One region of the Photobacterium sp. DNB22_13_2 genome, then DNA from elsewhere that is predicted to be linked to it. Evidence: riboswitches for the same ligand, from Rfam matches in the RefSeq annotation. Region 1 holds a riboswitch; the other holds the start of a gene.
The links. Region 1 has a riboswitch for thiamine pyrophosphate ahead of thiC (phosphomethylpyrimidine synthase ThiC). Riboswitches for the same ligand answer to the same signal wherever they lie in the genome.
Positions count from the first base shown of each region.

Region 1 (7,361 bases):
GAGGTATTGTTGATATCTGGTTCGCCAGCGGCATAGAACTTCCGGAGTACAGAAGCCGTTTAGCCTAACTACATTAATACCCTCAGAACAAATACAGGCACGTTTGCCATATATAACTGGATATTATTACTTGTTGTTTGTGGGGATAAGCGATAGCATTTATCCCTTGTCATCGCTTTAAGACGCTGACGGGTGATGGAGTTCCACCTTTAACCGCTCAACCGAGATAATGACTCCTGCTGTAGTAGGATAGATCCGTCTATGGTGGGGCTTTTTATTTGCCATAGCATCTATCCTTGAGAGTAATCCGAGATAAAGATAGATATGGTATGGCGCATCCATTAAGTTCAAATCCTAAAATTTTCGTCCAAATCCTCCGTTGGACGCTTCTCATTATTCCCGTTGCCGTTATCGTCGGCTCGCTGAATGCCTTTTTCCTGTGGATCCTCAGTGTTGCTACTGCAACTCGAATTGATCATTCATGGCTCATTTACTTTTTGCCGTTGGCTGGCCTGGTGATTGTTTACTGCTACCGAAATTTGGGGAAGAACTCCGAGGGTGGTAACAACCTCATCATGGATGAGATTCACGAACCCGGTGCAGGTATTCCAGCCCGTATGGCACCTTTAGTATTGGTAACAACCGTACTAACTCACTTGTTTGGTGGCTCGGCTGGCCGTGAGGGGACGGCCGTGCAAATTGGTGGTGCATCTACTCACTGGTTAGCACGTAAGTTTAAGCTAAATGAGTCTGATACTCGCCTTATTCTGATTGCTGGAGTAGCAGCTGGCTTTGGTGCAGTATTTGGTACCCCGTTGACAGGTGCTATCTTTGCCCTTGAGGTACTGGCGATAGGCCGCTTGCGTTATGATGCGATAATTCCAGCCTTGTTCGCTGCGATTTTGGCTGATGTGGTTTGCTCTGCTTGGGGCGTGCACCATACTCACTACCGAATTGATTTTCTTGAAACCATCACCTTGTTTGAGCATGCGGTCAAAGTGGACCTGTGGATGATCGCCAAGATTGTTGTTGCAGCGGTAGCATTTGGATTGGCGGGGTATTTGTTCGGTGAGCTAACCCATGCCTTCAAAGATATCTTAAAGGCGACTCTTAAAAACCCGTATTTGATTGTGGTGGTTGGTGGTTTAATTGTTATTGGTGCTGTGCAGCTAATTGGTAACTATGACTATATCGGTCTGGGTGTTTACTCAAGCCGAGAAGGTGGTGTCAGTATCTTAACTGCTTTCCAGGAGGGGGGGGCCGAATGGTATAGCTGGTTAATCAAGCTGTTGTTGACTGCAATCACCCTTGCTGCTGGTTATAAGGGCGGCGAGGTCACACCGCTGTTCTTCGTTGGTGCAACCCTGGGTAATACTATGGCTTGGGTGCTCGGTGCCCCAGTTGACTTGTTTGCCGCTCTTGGCTTCCTGGCGGTATTTGCCGCTGCAACTAATACACCACTTGCCTGTACCATTATGGGGGTGGAGTTATTCGGTGCCGATCACATGCTGTATTTCGCAATAGCTTGCTATACCGCATATTTCTTCAGTGGCCACACTGGGATCTATTCATCGCAGCGAGTGGCGGTACCTAAGCTGCTTGATCTGGATGGCGCACCGAAGATCACCCATAAGCTGGGTGAGTTGAGAGAAACTCATTCTTCATTGCTTAAGTCACTTGTGAAGCGCTTCAAATAATTTTGTGAGGGCGTAGTGTGTTATGCAAAGGTAACAATGTTTTTGCCAATTAAGTATTAATTTTGTGGGTTCTACCTTGCCGTGGCTGAACCCCTTCCATATACTGCTAATTCAACTTGTCGGAGTGCCATTTGGCTGAGACCGCATTGCGGGATCCGTAGAACCTGATCAGGCTAATACCTGCGAAGGGAACAAGAGAGACTCTTCTGTATCACTGTATTCACAGTGACAGTATCAGACGAAACTATACACCCTACGTATAGCCTCTTGTTTACGCACCCATCCGCCAAGCAACTTCCCCTTTTATGGATAAAAAAGGAAATTGCTATGTCGAATCGCAAACAAGCGAGACTGGAAGCGAAACAATTTATCGATTCACTGACCACCCAGGCTTACCCTAGCTCTCGGAAAGTCTATGTTACCGGTAGCCGCGAAGATATCCGTGTACCCATGCGTGAAATCAACTTGGCCGATAGCCTAGTTGGTGGTACCAAAGACGATCCCGTTTTTGAGCCCAATGAAGCAATCCGTGTTTATGACACTTCGGGCTTTTATACCGATCCGGATCAACCGGCTGATATCTATGTCGGCCTGCCTAAACTGCGTGAGTCATGGATTGAGGAGCGGGGAGATACCGAGTACCTTGATGAGTTAAGCTCGCAATATTCCAAGGCTCGCTTGGCCGATGACACGCTTGATGAGCTGCGCTTTGAACAGCAGGCTCGTATCCGTCGCGCCAAGGCTGGGGCTAATGTCACTCAATTACACTATGCCCGTCAGGGGATCATTACGCCCGAAATGGAATTTATCGCCATTCGTGAGAACATGGGGCGAGCAAGATATCGCGATGAAGCGCTAAACCAACAGCACCTAGGCATGGCCTTTGGGGCAAATCTTCCTGAAGAAATCACATCTGAATTTGTCCGCCGTGAAGTTGCCGAAGGCCGGGCTATCATCCCTTGTAATATAAATCACCCTGAATCTGAACCGATGATCATTGGCCGTAATTTTTTGGTCAAGGTGAATGCCAATATCGGCAATTCGTCGGTTAGCTCTTCTATCGAAGAAGAGGTTGAGAAATTAGTGTGGTCTACTCGTTGGGGAGGCGACACGGTGATGGATCTCTCAACAGGCCGAAATATTCACGAAACTCGCGAGTGGATCATTCGCAACAGCCCGGTTCCGATTGGCACCGTGCCTATGTATCAGGCGCTGGAAAAGGTGAACGGCATTGCTGAGGACCTTAACTGGGAGGTGTTCCGCGATACCCTACTTGAACAAGCGGAGCAGGGCGTTGACTACTTTACTATCCATGCTGGTGTCTTGTTGCGCTATGTCCCAATGACGGCCAAAAGGGTCACCGGTATTGTCTCGCGCGGCGGTTCGATCATGGCCAAATGGTGTTTGGCTCATCATCAGGAAAGCTTCTTGTATGAACACTTCCGCGAAATATGTGAAATCTGTGCCCAGTACGATATTGCCCTGTCATTGGGGGATGGCTTGCGTCCGGGGTCGGTGGCTGACGCCAACGATGAGGCACAGTTTAGCGAGTTGCGTACCTTGGGGGCGCTGACCAAGATCGCATGGGAATACGATGTCCAGGTAATGATCGAAGGCCCGGGCCATGTGCCGATGCACATGATCAAGGAAAACATGGAAGAGCAGCTCAAGCACTGCGATGAAGCGCCGTTTTATACATTGGGGCCTCTGACTACTGATATTGCTCCGGGCTATGACCATATTACCTCTGGCATCGGTGCTGCCATGATCGGCTGGTACGGCTGCGCCATGCTGTGTTATGTCACTCCTAAAGAACACCTCGGCTTACCGAATAAAGAAGATGTAAAGGTGGGGCTGATCACGTACAAATTGTGTGCCCATGCGGCAGACTTAGCAAAAGGCCATCCCGGTGCTCAAGTACGCGATAACGCCTTGTCGAAGGCACGCTTTGAGTTCCGTTGGGAAGATCAATTTAATCTGGCTTTAGACCCTGAAACGGCTCGAGCCTACCATGATGAAACACTCCCTCAGGAATCCGGCAAGATCGCGCATTTTTGTTCGATGTGCGGACCGAAATTCTGCTCAATGAAGATATCACAAGAAGTTCGTGACTATGCGAAAGGGCTGGAAAAAGAAGGTGATTTAGCGGTAAAAATGTTGGATGACCCACTTGAAGGCATGCAGCAAAAATCCGATGAATTCCGGGCCAGGGGGAGTGAACTTTATCACCCAATTAAAGAGGAAAGTTAATGAACGCGTTGTGTTTACCCGATCACTTAGCGCCATTGCTGATGCACATTGAGCCATTGTTGGCAGCCGCCGACAAATATCAGCTCGGTGAGGCCGTTAGTATGGAGTGGAGCGGATCGGAGGTGGTAGACATTCAGCTTGACGGCGTGGCCTTCAAGTTGGCGTTTAATCCGTCTGAAACAGGGACACAGGGGCTGGAGGTGCGCGATCAGTGGATCGCCCCTTACCCATCATTGGCTGAGATGCAGCATCAGGTGGCGGAGAATCCGGCGCTGGTTGTCTGTGGACTACCGACAGAGCGAGGCTGTGTCGATATTTGGCATCATCTCGGTGAAGCCCGTGCCGTGTATTGTCATCATGCTGGTGCGAGTGAGCCGCAGCGTGCGATGTTGCTGGCTGCTCTGGCATTGGACTACCCGCTGGAAGATGCGGTAACCCTGTCGCGCGCCCATGCCCGTGGCTATTTGGAAAGTCATTCAGACGGCTATGGTGAAACTGGCTGGCCGATGATGCGCTCGCTGTTCCCACGCCCACTGACTGTCAACCACCCTGAAAGCTGCGCGCTTGGTTGGGTAAGCAAAGAAGTTGCTGTGGCGCCGTTTGCCACGGTCGAGCGCGATAAGTTGGCGCTGTATCCGGTTGTCGATACCGCTGATTGGGTAATCCGCTTGCTCGATCTGGGGGTGAAGACTACCCAGTTGCGGATCAAAGATCCGTCCGAGCCGACATTGGCCGCCCAGATCTCCAATATCGTTGAGGCAGGCGTTCAGCACGGTGCTCAGGTATTTGTGAATGATTACTGGCAACTGGCGATCGATAACCAAGCTTATGGAATCCACTTGGGGCAGGAAGATTTGGAGACTGCTGATCTAGCGGCTATCCAAAAGGCTGGACTTCGTCTTGGCCTTTCAACTCATGGTTACTACGAGATCCTGCGGGCGGCAGAATTTTCCCCAAGCTATATTGCATTGGGTCATATCTTCCCGACCACAACCAAAGACATGCCATCCAAGCCGCAGGGGTTGAACCGATTAGCCTTGTATCAGAAGTTGATTGGCGATGCTTTCCCGACTGTCGCGATTGGTGGTATTGACCTATCGCGTGCCGAGCGGGTGTGGCGTACAGGGGTGAGCAGTGTAGCAGTTGTACGTGCCATCACCCAAGCGGAGGATCCGGCACAGGCGGTCGCGGCATTTGACGACATCTTGGTCCGTAATCCAGCCGAATAGGACGGTAATCATGCTCAGTGATCAGGAATTTCTTCGCTATAACCGTCAGATCATGCTGCCGCAGATCGGCGAGGCGGGTCAGCAATCATTGGCCAACGCTCAGGTGTTGTTGGTCGGTGCGGGCGGTTTGGGATCGGCGGCGGCTTTGTACCTTGCTGGTGCAGGGATCGGGAATCTGGTGATTGCCGATGATGACACCGTCGATAGCTCTAACCTGCAGCGTCAGGTGGTTTACCGTGATAGCGATCAAGGCAAAGCCAAGGCTGAAATGGCGGCAGAGCAACTGCAGGCGTTAAACCCATATATACGTATCCGAGCCGTTAAGGCTCGGCTTGCTGATCAGAGACTAGCGATGGAAGTGTCGCTGGCCGATGTGGTGCTTGATTGTTCCGATAACCTAGAAACCCGCTATGCCGTTAACCAAGCTTGCTTTAATGCCAAGACACCGCTGATCTCAGGGGCTGCTATTCGATGGCAAGGTCAACTGATGGCGTTTGATTTTCGCCAGGGTAAGGGGCCGTGTTACCACTGTTTGTTCCCGCGTCAGGCAGGGGCTGTTGATGAGCCGCAAAATTGCAGTAACTCAGGCATTGCCGGGCCGGTTGTTGGCACCGTGGGTAACTTGCAGGCACTGGAAACCATAAAATTACTGACTAGTGCTGGTGAAGTGGGCTTTGGCTCCCTTCGCCAGTTCGATGGTCTGACGATGGGCTGGCAAGCCTTTCAATTACCAACAGATAGATCGTGCCCAGTTTGCGGGACGGGAGAATAAAACCACTATGACGACTACGACTCTGATCCAAGTACAGGTCAATGATAAACCGGTTGAGGTGCCTGCAGGGCAGTCTCTCAACGCTCTGCTGATCCAACTGGATATGCCACTTCAGGCTACTGCGGTAGCGCTTAATGAAGATATTGTGGCCCGCAATGAGTGGGAAACAACAGTACTAAGCACTGGCGATCGCATCGCCTTGTTCCAAGCGATTGCAGGAGGATAAATGCTATCTATCGCTGATAAGACGTTCTCGTCACGTTTGTTTACCGGTACCGGTAAGTACGCCAACCGCCAGGCTATGGCTGGTTCGATCATTGCCTCTGGCTCTGAGTTGGTAACCATGGCTCTTAAGCGTGTGGATATCGACAGCCGTGATGATGATATTCTTGCGCCGTTGATTGAGGCTGGGGTCTATCTGCTGCCAAATACTTCCGGAGCCAAAAATGCCAAGGAAGCGGTATTCGCGGCCAAACTGGCTCGTGAAGCACTGGGTACCAATTGGCTGAAGTTGGAAATCCATCCTGATCCGAAGTACTTGATGCCTGATCCGATTGAGACCCTGACGGCAGCCCAAGAACTGGTGCGAGAAGGCTTCATTGTTCTGCCGTATTGCCATGCCGATCCGGTACTGTGTAAGCGTTTGGAAGAAGTGGGCTGTGCTGCGGTCATGCCACTGGGGGCGCCGATTGGCTCTAACAAAGGTCTGGCTTCGCGTGACTTCCTTGAAATCATTATTGATCAGGCGAGGGTGCCGGTGATCGTTGATGCCGGTATTGGTGCGCCATCTCATGCTGCCGAAGCGATGGAGATGGGGGCGGATGCGGTATTGGTGAATACAGCGATTGCGGCAGCGGCCGATCCGATTGCGATGGGACGTGCCTTTAAATTAGCGGTAGAGAGTGGCCGGATGGCTTATGAGGCTGGATTGGCCGGAACGGTGAACCATGCTATTGCCTCAAGCCCTTTAACCGCTTTCTTGGATCAGCCTGCTTAAGGAGCCTGTAATGAGTTTCGTTGATGAGTGGAAGCAGTTTGATTGGGATGATATCCGGCTGTCTATCTATGGCAAGACAGCGATTGATGTTGAGCGGGCGTTGCGCAAACCAAAACGCGATCTGGAAGATTTCAAAGCCCTGATCTCGCCGGCAGCTGAACCTTATCTCGAGCAGATGGCACAGCAGTCGGCGGCATTAACCCGCAAGCGCTTCGGCCATACGGTGTCGTTTTATATTCCGTTATATCTCTCTAATCTGTGTGCCAATGCGTGTACCTATTGTGGTTTCTCAATGGAAAACCGCATCAAGCGCCGCACTTTGAATGTTGCCGAGATAGTACGTGAATGCGAGGCGATCAAAGCCAAACAGTTCGATAGCATTTTGCTGGTGACGGGTGAGCATGAACGTAAAGTCG
Region 1 covers NZ_JBNNXU010000040.1:12,546-19,906, reverse strand. Annotated here, with positions in the region: fluoride riboswitch at 183-246, shown strand; gene ACVA58_RS27410 (voltage-gated chloride channel family protein) at 330-1,697, shown strand; TPP riboswitch at 1,808-1,905, shown strand; gene thiC (phosphomethylpyrimidine synthase ThiC) at 2,025-3,947, shown strand; gene thiE (thiamine phosphate synthase) at 3,947-5,176, shown strand; gene ACVA58_RS27395 (HesA/MoeB/ThiF family protein) at 5,187-5,948, shown strand; gene thiS (sulfur carrier protein ThiS) at 5,956-6,174, shown strand; gene ACVA58_RS27385 (thiazole synthase) at 6,175-6,945, shown strand; gene thiH (2-iminoacetate synthase ThiH) at 6,956-7,361, shown strand, end outside.

Region 2 (7,361 bases), on a different contig from region 1:
CCGTTTATTAATCAATACTTAATTGATGAGGACAGTGATTTTGCTGGTAGGGTCCAGTCTATCGACGCCGGAACTCTGACCCTGAAAGATATCGGCCACGAACGCTTGCTTAGCCGGCAGGCATGGGGGATCCACCCAAAAAACATCTACCAGGGGATGGCATTTGATGCCTTGATGGATCCGAAGATTGATTTGGTGATCCTGACTGGCCCTGCCGGGTGTGGTAAGACCATCTTAGCCATGGCTGCGGCGCTGGAGCAGGTAATTGAAAAAGGAATGTACGACAAGATCATCGTGACCCGCAATACCCCTGAAATTGCCGAGTCTATCGGTTTCCTTCCGGGCACCGAGGAAGAGAAAATGATGCCTTGGCTCGCGGCGGTCACCGATACCATGGAGGCTTTGCACAAAAACGATGTGTGTACTGACGGTTCAATGAAGTACATTTTCGACAAGGCCAATATTCAATTTAAATCGGTTAACTTTATGCGGGGACGCTCAATCCAGAATGCCTTTGTACTGCTGGACGAGTGTCAAAATCTCACTGCCTCACAGATCAAAACCATCATCACCCGCTGTGGGGAAGGCACCAAATTGGTTTGTTCAGGTAACCTAGCCCAAATTGACTCCAGTTACCTTTCTCCTGTTACGTCGGGCTTGACCTATATTGTCGAGCGTTTCAAGAATTTCGAAGGCAGTGCCAACATCTATCTCAATGGCGTTGTCCGCAGCCGTTTGGCTGAGTTTGCCGAGGAGAACCTGTAGCGACTGCAGGTCCGGTCATTAACCCAATAGTAAAAGCGAGCCGTTTGGCTCGCTTTTTCATTAATGGTCGTTTTATTCCTTACGCTCTAATGGCCAAGGTATTGCGTGAGGGCCGGATCGCTCGGAGTAACTAAGATATCTTGGCTAGGGCCAAATACTTTCACCTGTCCTTGATAGATAAACGCACACTTGTCGGCAATTTTAAGTGCATCCTCCGGGCTGTGGGTGACCATCAGTACGGTCGTGCCCTGTTCTCGTGCCAGCTTTCTGACCAGCTCGAGCATTTCTTTGCGCAATGCCGGATCCAGTGCCGAAAAGGGCTCGTCGAGTAACAGTAGAGGGCGCTGGCGGATCAGGCATCGCGCCAGTGCGACCCGTTGCCGTTGGCCGCCGGAGAGCTGCTCCGGCAAGCGGTCGAGGTAGCCTTGCAACCCCACCTTAGTGGCCGCAATAACGACTTCTTCTTTCTGCTCAACGCTGAGCTTGAGAGCGGGGCTCAACCCGAGGCCGATATTTTCATAGACACTCAGGTGAGGAAACAAATTGTGTTCTTGGAACAAGATTGAAAGCGGGCGCTTGGCCGGGTGCAACTGCTCAATGGGGTGGTCGTTGACCGTGAGCTTGCCGCTATCAGGGGCAAGAAAGCCGGCCACCATGGCAAGCAATGTACTTTTGCCTGCGCCGCTAGGGCCGAGCAGGGCAACAATATCACCGGCTTCTACCCTGAGGTCGAAACAAAGCTGGGTGGATTCGCCTGATTGCTTGGGATGGTGAAAGCAATGTTGTAAACGCTGCAAATTTAACATGATGGAGTCCGGATGATCAGTTTTTCTACCAAGGAGAAGAGACCAAGGCTAAGGGTCAGCAGGATCAATGCCGCTACGGCGGCCGCGTCCATTTGATAACTGCCGAGTAGCTGGAATAGATAGAGCGGCAGGGTTTGAAAATCTTGACTGCCAAACAGGGCAATGGCACCCAAATCGCCGAGAGACAAGACAAAACCAATAGCCAATGACTGGGCAAACGGCTTTTTCAAGGCTCGCCACTCCACCAGCTTCAGCCGCGATAGTCCACTCATGCCCAAGCTCTGACACAGTGGTTCATATTGCTGGGCCACATGGAGCATTGGCTGGCTGAGGGTTTTGAGGACATACGGCAGTGCCATTAAGGCATTGACGGCAATGACCACCCAAAACGCAGCAGCAAAGGCATCGGTGAACTGGCGCAGCAATAGGAAGATCCCGGTACTCAATACCAATCCTGGCGTGACCAGAATAATAGTGCCGATCAGATCCAAGCCGTCTGCCTGCCAGCGGCGGTGTTGGAGCCGCCATTGTCGGCTGGTGAGGAGTATTGCCGTTCCCCCAACCAATGCCAGTACGCTGGCAATACTGGCTATTTGCAGTGAGTGTTGTACCGCCAGCCAGAGTCCCGGGCTGCTCAGGGCATCGAGGGTCTGGCGATTAAGTCCGGCAAGTATAACGGATAACAGCGGGGGCAATACCAGCAGCAGAGCCAACCCTATCCAGCATCCATCCCAGCAGCGGCTGGCAAGGCTATCAAATTGACTTTGGCGCGGGTTGGTGACGGATTGGCTGGAGGTCGCCAGTGGCTTGGCAAAGCGCTGGCTCATTAATACCAAGCTGCAGCACAGTAACATTTGCCACAAGGCCAAGATGGCACCGCCAGCTAAATCAAAGTCATAACGCAGGGCTTGGTAAATAGCCAGCTCAATGGTCGTTGCTTTGGGGCCGCCACCCAGCGCCATAATGACAGCAAAACTGGTAAAGCACAGCATGAACACCAGACCGATGGCATGGGGCAGCTGCTGGCGTAGTCTTGGCCAAGCGATAAAACGGAAGGTTTGCCAGCTGGACATCCCGAGGTGGGTGGACAGCTGGTGCTGCTCAAACGGGATCCCCTCAAGGCTTTGGACAAACAGTCGGGTCGCCAGTGGTAGGTTGAGAAACACATGCGCCAACAATATTCCCTGAAGGCCATAGAGCGAGAAGCTTCTCTGCCACCCTAGTTGAGTCAGTGCGCTGGCCAGTAATCCATTGTTTCCGTAGATCGCCAACAAGCCGAATACTGCGACCAGTACAGGCAGTACCAAGGTCATGGCAAAGATCCGCATCAGTAGGGCTTTGCCAGGGAATTGCCGGCGTGACAGGGCATAGGCAACGGGAATAGCAGGCACAATACTCAGCAGTGTCGAGAGCAGGGCTTGGGTAAAGGAGAAACCGGTAATATGCCGTAGGTATGGATCATTCCATAGTGCGGCAATATCAAGATCGCTGGCTTCATTGATCAAGGCGGCAAGAGCCCCGACCACGAGAAAGAGAATGAGCCCGGCAGTCATGAGACCGGGCATCAGTTGGGTGGTACGTGCGTTCAAAAGTGAGTGCCTACTACTTGGTCAGTGCTTGTTGCCACTCGCGTACCCAGCTTCTGCGCTGTTTGGCAACCTCTTGGGCAGAAAACTCCAACGCCTTTACGGGTAGGGTTAGCACTTTGAATTCAGCGGGCTGCGCGACATTCGTCACCGGGTACATCCAGTTACCCGTCGGGATCACGGATTGGAACTCTGGGGTCAGGATAAAGGCTAGGAACTGATCGGCCAGCGCCTGGTTAGGGCTGCTTTTTAGTTTGGCGGCAACCTCCACTTGCATGTAATGCCCTTCGCTGAAGTCGGCTGCTTTGTACTTACCATCCTGCTCGGCAATCAGGTGATAGGCCGGCGAGGTGGTGTACGATAGCACCATGTCGGACTCCCCCTTGAGGAACATACTGTAGGCTTCAGACCAGCCTTTGGTGACCGTGACTGTTTTCTGGGCCAGTTGCTGCCAAGCGTCAGAGGCTTTATCGCCATAGACCGATTTCATCCACAGCATCAGGCCCTGCCCTGGTGTTGAGGTACGCGGATCTTGGTAGATGATGCTCAAATCATCACGGTTGACCAACTCATCCAAACTCTTGGGTGGATTTGCCAGTTTAGTGCTGTCATAGACAAAGGCGAAATAGCCGTAGTCATAGGGAACAAAGGTGGTGTCGTTCCATCCGTTAGGTAGGGTAATTTCGCTGGTATCAACCTGGTGCTCTGTCAGCAGCCCGGTATTCTTGGCTTCGGCAATCAGGTTGTTATCAAGGCCAAGCAGTACATCGGCTTTGGTGCGCTTACCTTCAAGGCGGACACGGTTGAGGATGGACACCCCGTCATCAAGTGCGACAAATTCCAAATTACACTCGCACTGTGCCTCAAAGGCTTTTTCGATCGCCGGTCCCGGTCCCCAGTCTGAGGCGAATGAGCTGTAGGTGTAAACCGTCAGGGTATTGTCCGCGGCCAGTGCCGGAGCGGCAGCCAAGGTAAGAAGAGGGAGTAATTTTTTCACTATGCGCTCCTGATGCTCTTGCGTCCGGCAAGAGGAATAATAATCGTATGAGCGGCACAGGGTTGAGCATAAGGCTGGCATCATGCCAGCCCCGCGGGATAACAAGGCATACCGTATTGAACTCAATTCCTACGCCAGCATTAACTGGATCAGGTTCTGTGGGTTTTGCCTTAGCAATCTCAGCGACAAGCGCTCCCCAATGAGAACGCTTGTTATTGTAATGTGCTGAGGTACGGGTTGCCAGCAGGAACGCTCTTTTATGCCCAAATCATGTAATAAGATTTGGAATGAGTGTGGGGGCCAGAGAAAAGCTCTAACTACTTGGCATCATTGAGCAACCAGTTGTAGTCATAACTGATCTTATTAAGGGTGATCTGCGGCCCTTGTCGGTATTGGTTAATGTGCTTTTGGAGTTGGGACTGGCTACCAAAGTCACTGCCATACCAGTCATAAATTGAAGAAAGTGTGGTTTTTCCGCTTTGCGGGTTGACGCCTTTACGGCTGTTGATAAAGCGTACGGCTGACTTCTCCAACAGGCGTTCGTTGTTGTTGGCAGTGAATGCTTCTGATTGGAGGTCAGGGCAACCCAAGCTGGCGCAGTTGACCACATAGTGGATACGCGGGTCACGCCAGATAGGCCGTAAGATACGGTGCTCGATATCATTGAGCGAGAGAGTCTTTCCGTTGATGGTTAGCACTTGCTCATCCCATGGCCCAAAGTTGAAGAAGCCTCCCAGTTTGGTGATCGACGAGATGGGGTAGTTATCGAGGATAAGCTTGACCGTTTGGGCATTGTAGAGGTTTACCCAGTAGGCAAATTGTTCGTTGCGGTTTAGTTGGTGCGGATCGAGCTTGGTAAGATCACGCAGGTAGCGGTCCAGTTCATACTTGTCGCTGTCAGTAACCCGGCCATAGCGGAACAAGGTTTGGTTAGGCTGGACGACAAGGTATTTATCGAGCAGACGCTGCCAGCGGCGGTGATCAACCGTTTGTGAGTTGCTGGTGGCATATTGCTGCCAGTAGGGCCATAAATTGGCCTTGGGCGCCGAAATGGCACTGGCCGATAGCAAGAGAAATAGCAGACTGACAATAAAACGCATAGGGGATCCTCAGTGAAGCATCACTGTCTAAAGTGGTAACAAGATACTTGGGTATCATTAGCTTAGACGACCCGGTAGGGAATGATTTTATTGCAAAAAAGACAAAATAAAACGCCCCTAGCACAGGCTTGGGGCGTCATTTTTTACCGTTGCCAGTAAGGTATGCTCGGCTAAGCTAGGAACGCTGGGATGTTACGCTCATAGTCAGCAATTTTGTCTTCATGTTGCAAGGTCAGGCCGATATTATCCAGACCGTTTAGCAGGCAGTGGCGGCGGAACTCATCGATTTCAAAACCGTACTGCTTGCCGTTGGCTGTTACCAGCATCGCTTCTAGATCAACGGTGACCTCAGCACCTTCATTGCCTTCGACAAACTGGAAGATCTCATCGACTTCCTGCTCTGTCAGACGTACCGGGACCATCTGGTTGTTGATTGAGTTGCCGTAGAAGATATCGGCAAAGCTAGGCGCAATCATAACCTGGATACCGTAATCTGCCAGTGCCCATGGCGCATGCTCGCGCGAAGAACCACAGCCGAAGTTCTCTCTAGCCAGCAAGATGCTTGCGCCTTGGTAGCGCGGGGCATTCATGATGAACTCTGGGTTTGACTGCTCGCCAGCATCATCAAGGAAGCGCCAGTCATGGAAGAGATGCTTGCCGAAACCGGTACGGGTGACCTTTTGCAAAAACTGCTTCGGGATAATGGCATCGGTATCGACGTTGGCTGCATCCAATGGAACGACCAATCCGGTATGTTGTTTAAATCCTGTCATTGTTTCGTTCCTTCTCTCAAGCCGTCACAGCAACGTTGTCTAGTTCGCGGATATCAACAAAGTGGCCCGCACAAGCCGCTGCGGCTGCCATTGCTGGGCTGACTAGGTGGGTGCGGCCGTCGCGACCTTGGCGGCCTTCGAAGTTACGGTTACTGGTTGATGCACAGCGCTCGCCAGGGCCAAGACGATCGTTATTCATCGCCAGACACATTGAACACCCTGGTAGGCGCCATTCGAAACCGGCTTCGATGAAAATCTTATCCAGTCCTTCTTTTTCAGCCTGGGCTTTCACTTGCTCCGATCCCGGAACAACCAGTGCCTGCACGTTTGATGCAACCTTGCGGCCTTTGGCAATCGCTGCTGCTGCACGCATATCTTCGATACGTGAGTTAGTACATGAGCCGATAAAGACTTTATCGATTGCAAAATCAGACAGTTTTTTACCTGATTCCAAGCCCATGTAAGCCAGTGCTTTTTCAGCCGACGCCTGCTCTACCGGATCGACAAAGTCAGTAGGGGCTGGGATGGGTTGGTCTACAGCAATTACCTGGCCTGGGTTTGTCCCCCAGGTGACCTGTGGCTTGATGTCTTTGGCATCTAGGGTCACAACCGCATCGAACTTGGCGTCATTGTCGGTTTTCAGCGTCTTCCAGTATTCGATAGCCGCGTCAAGATCGCGACCAATCGGTGAGAATTTACGATCTTTGATGTAGTCAAAGGTGGTTTGGTCCGGGGCAATAAGGCCCGCTTTGGCGCCAAGTTCGATAGCCATGTTACAGACTGTCATGCGGCCTTCCATGGTGAGATCGGTGATTGCTTCACCGCAGAACTCGACCACGTGACCAGTACCGCCAGCAGCGGTGGTTTTGCCGATGATAGCCAGCACGATATCTTTGGCTGTAATACCGTCAGTAACCTTGCCTTTGACTTCTATTTTCATCGTCTTGGCACGGGCTTGTTTTAAGGTCTGGGTTGCCAGCACATGTTCTACTTCAGAGGTGCCAATTCCGAATGCTAACGAGCCGAATGCACCGTGGGTGGCGGTGTGTGAATCGCCACACACGATCGTCATGCCCGGTAGGGTGATGCCCAGCTCAGGGCCCATAACATGGACGATACCTTGGTATTTGTGGTTCAGATCGTAAAGGGTGACACCGAACTCTTCGCAGTTCTTGGCCAGTGTTTCCATCTGAATGCGGGCCATTTCGCCCGAGGCATTGATGTCCTTGGTTTGGGTCGAGACATTGTGATCCATGGTGGCGAAGGTTTTGCCGACTTGGCGTACCTTACGGCCTTTTTCACGTAGACCGTCAAAGGCCTGCGGTGAAGTCACT
Region 2 covers NZ_JBNNXU010000017.1:43,380-50,740, forward strand. Annotated here, with positions in the region: gene ACVA58_RS20575 (PhoH family protein) at 1-765, shown strand, start outside; gene thiQ (thiamine ABC transporter ATP-binding protein) at 852-1,571, opposite strand; gene thiP (thiamine/thiamine pyrophosphate ABC transporter permease ThiP) at 1,565-3,136, opposite strand; gene thiB (thiamine ABC transporter substrate binding subunit) at 3,174-4,154, opposite strand; TPP riboswitch at 4,264-4,363, opposite strand; gene ACVA58_RS20595 (DUF547 domain-containing protein) at 4,472-5,254, opposite strand; gene leuD (3-isopropylmalate dehydratase small subunit) at 5,425-6,027, opposite strand; gene leuC (3-isopropylmalate dehydratase large subunit) at 6,044-7,361, opposite strand, start outside.
Region 2: another riboswitch for thiamine pyrophosphate. It lies ahead of thiB (thiamine ABC transporter substrate binding subunit); the one in region 1 lies ahead of thiC (phosphomethylpyrimidine synthase ThiC).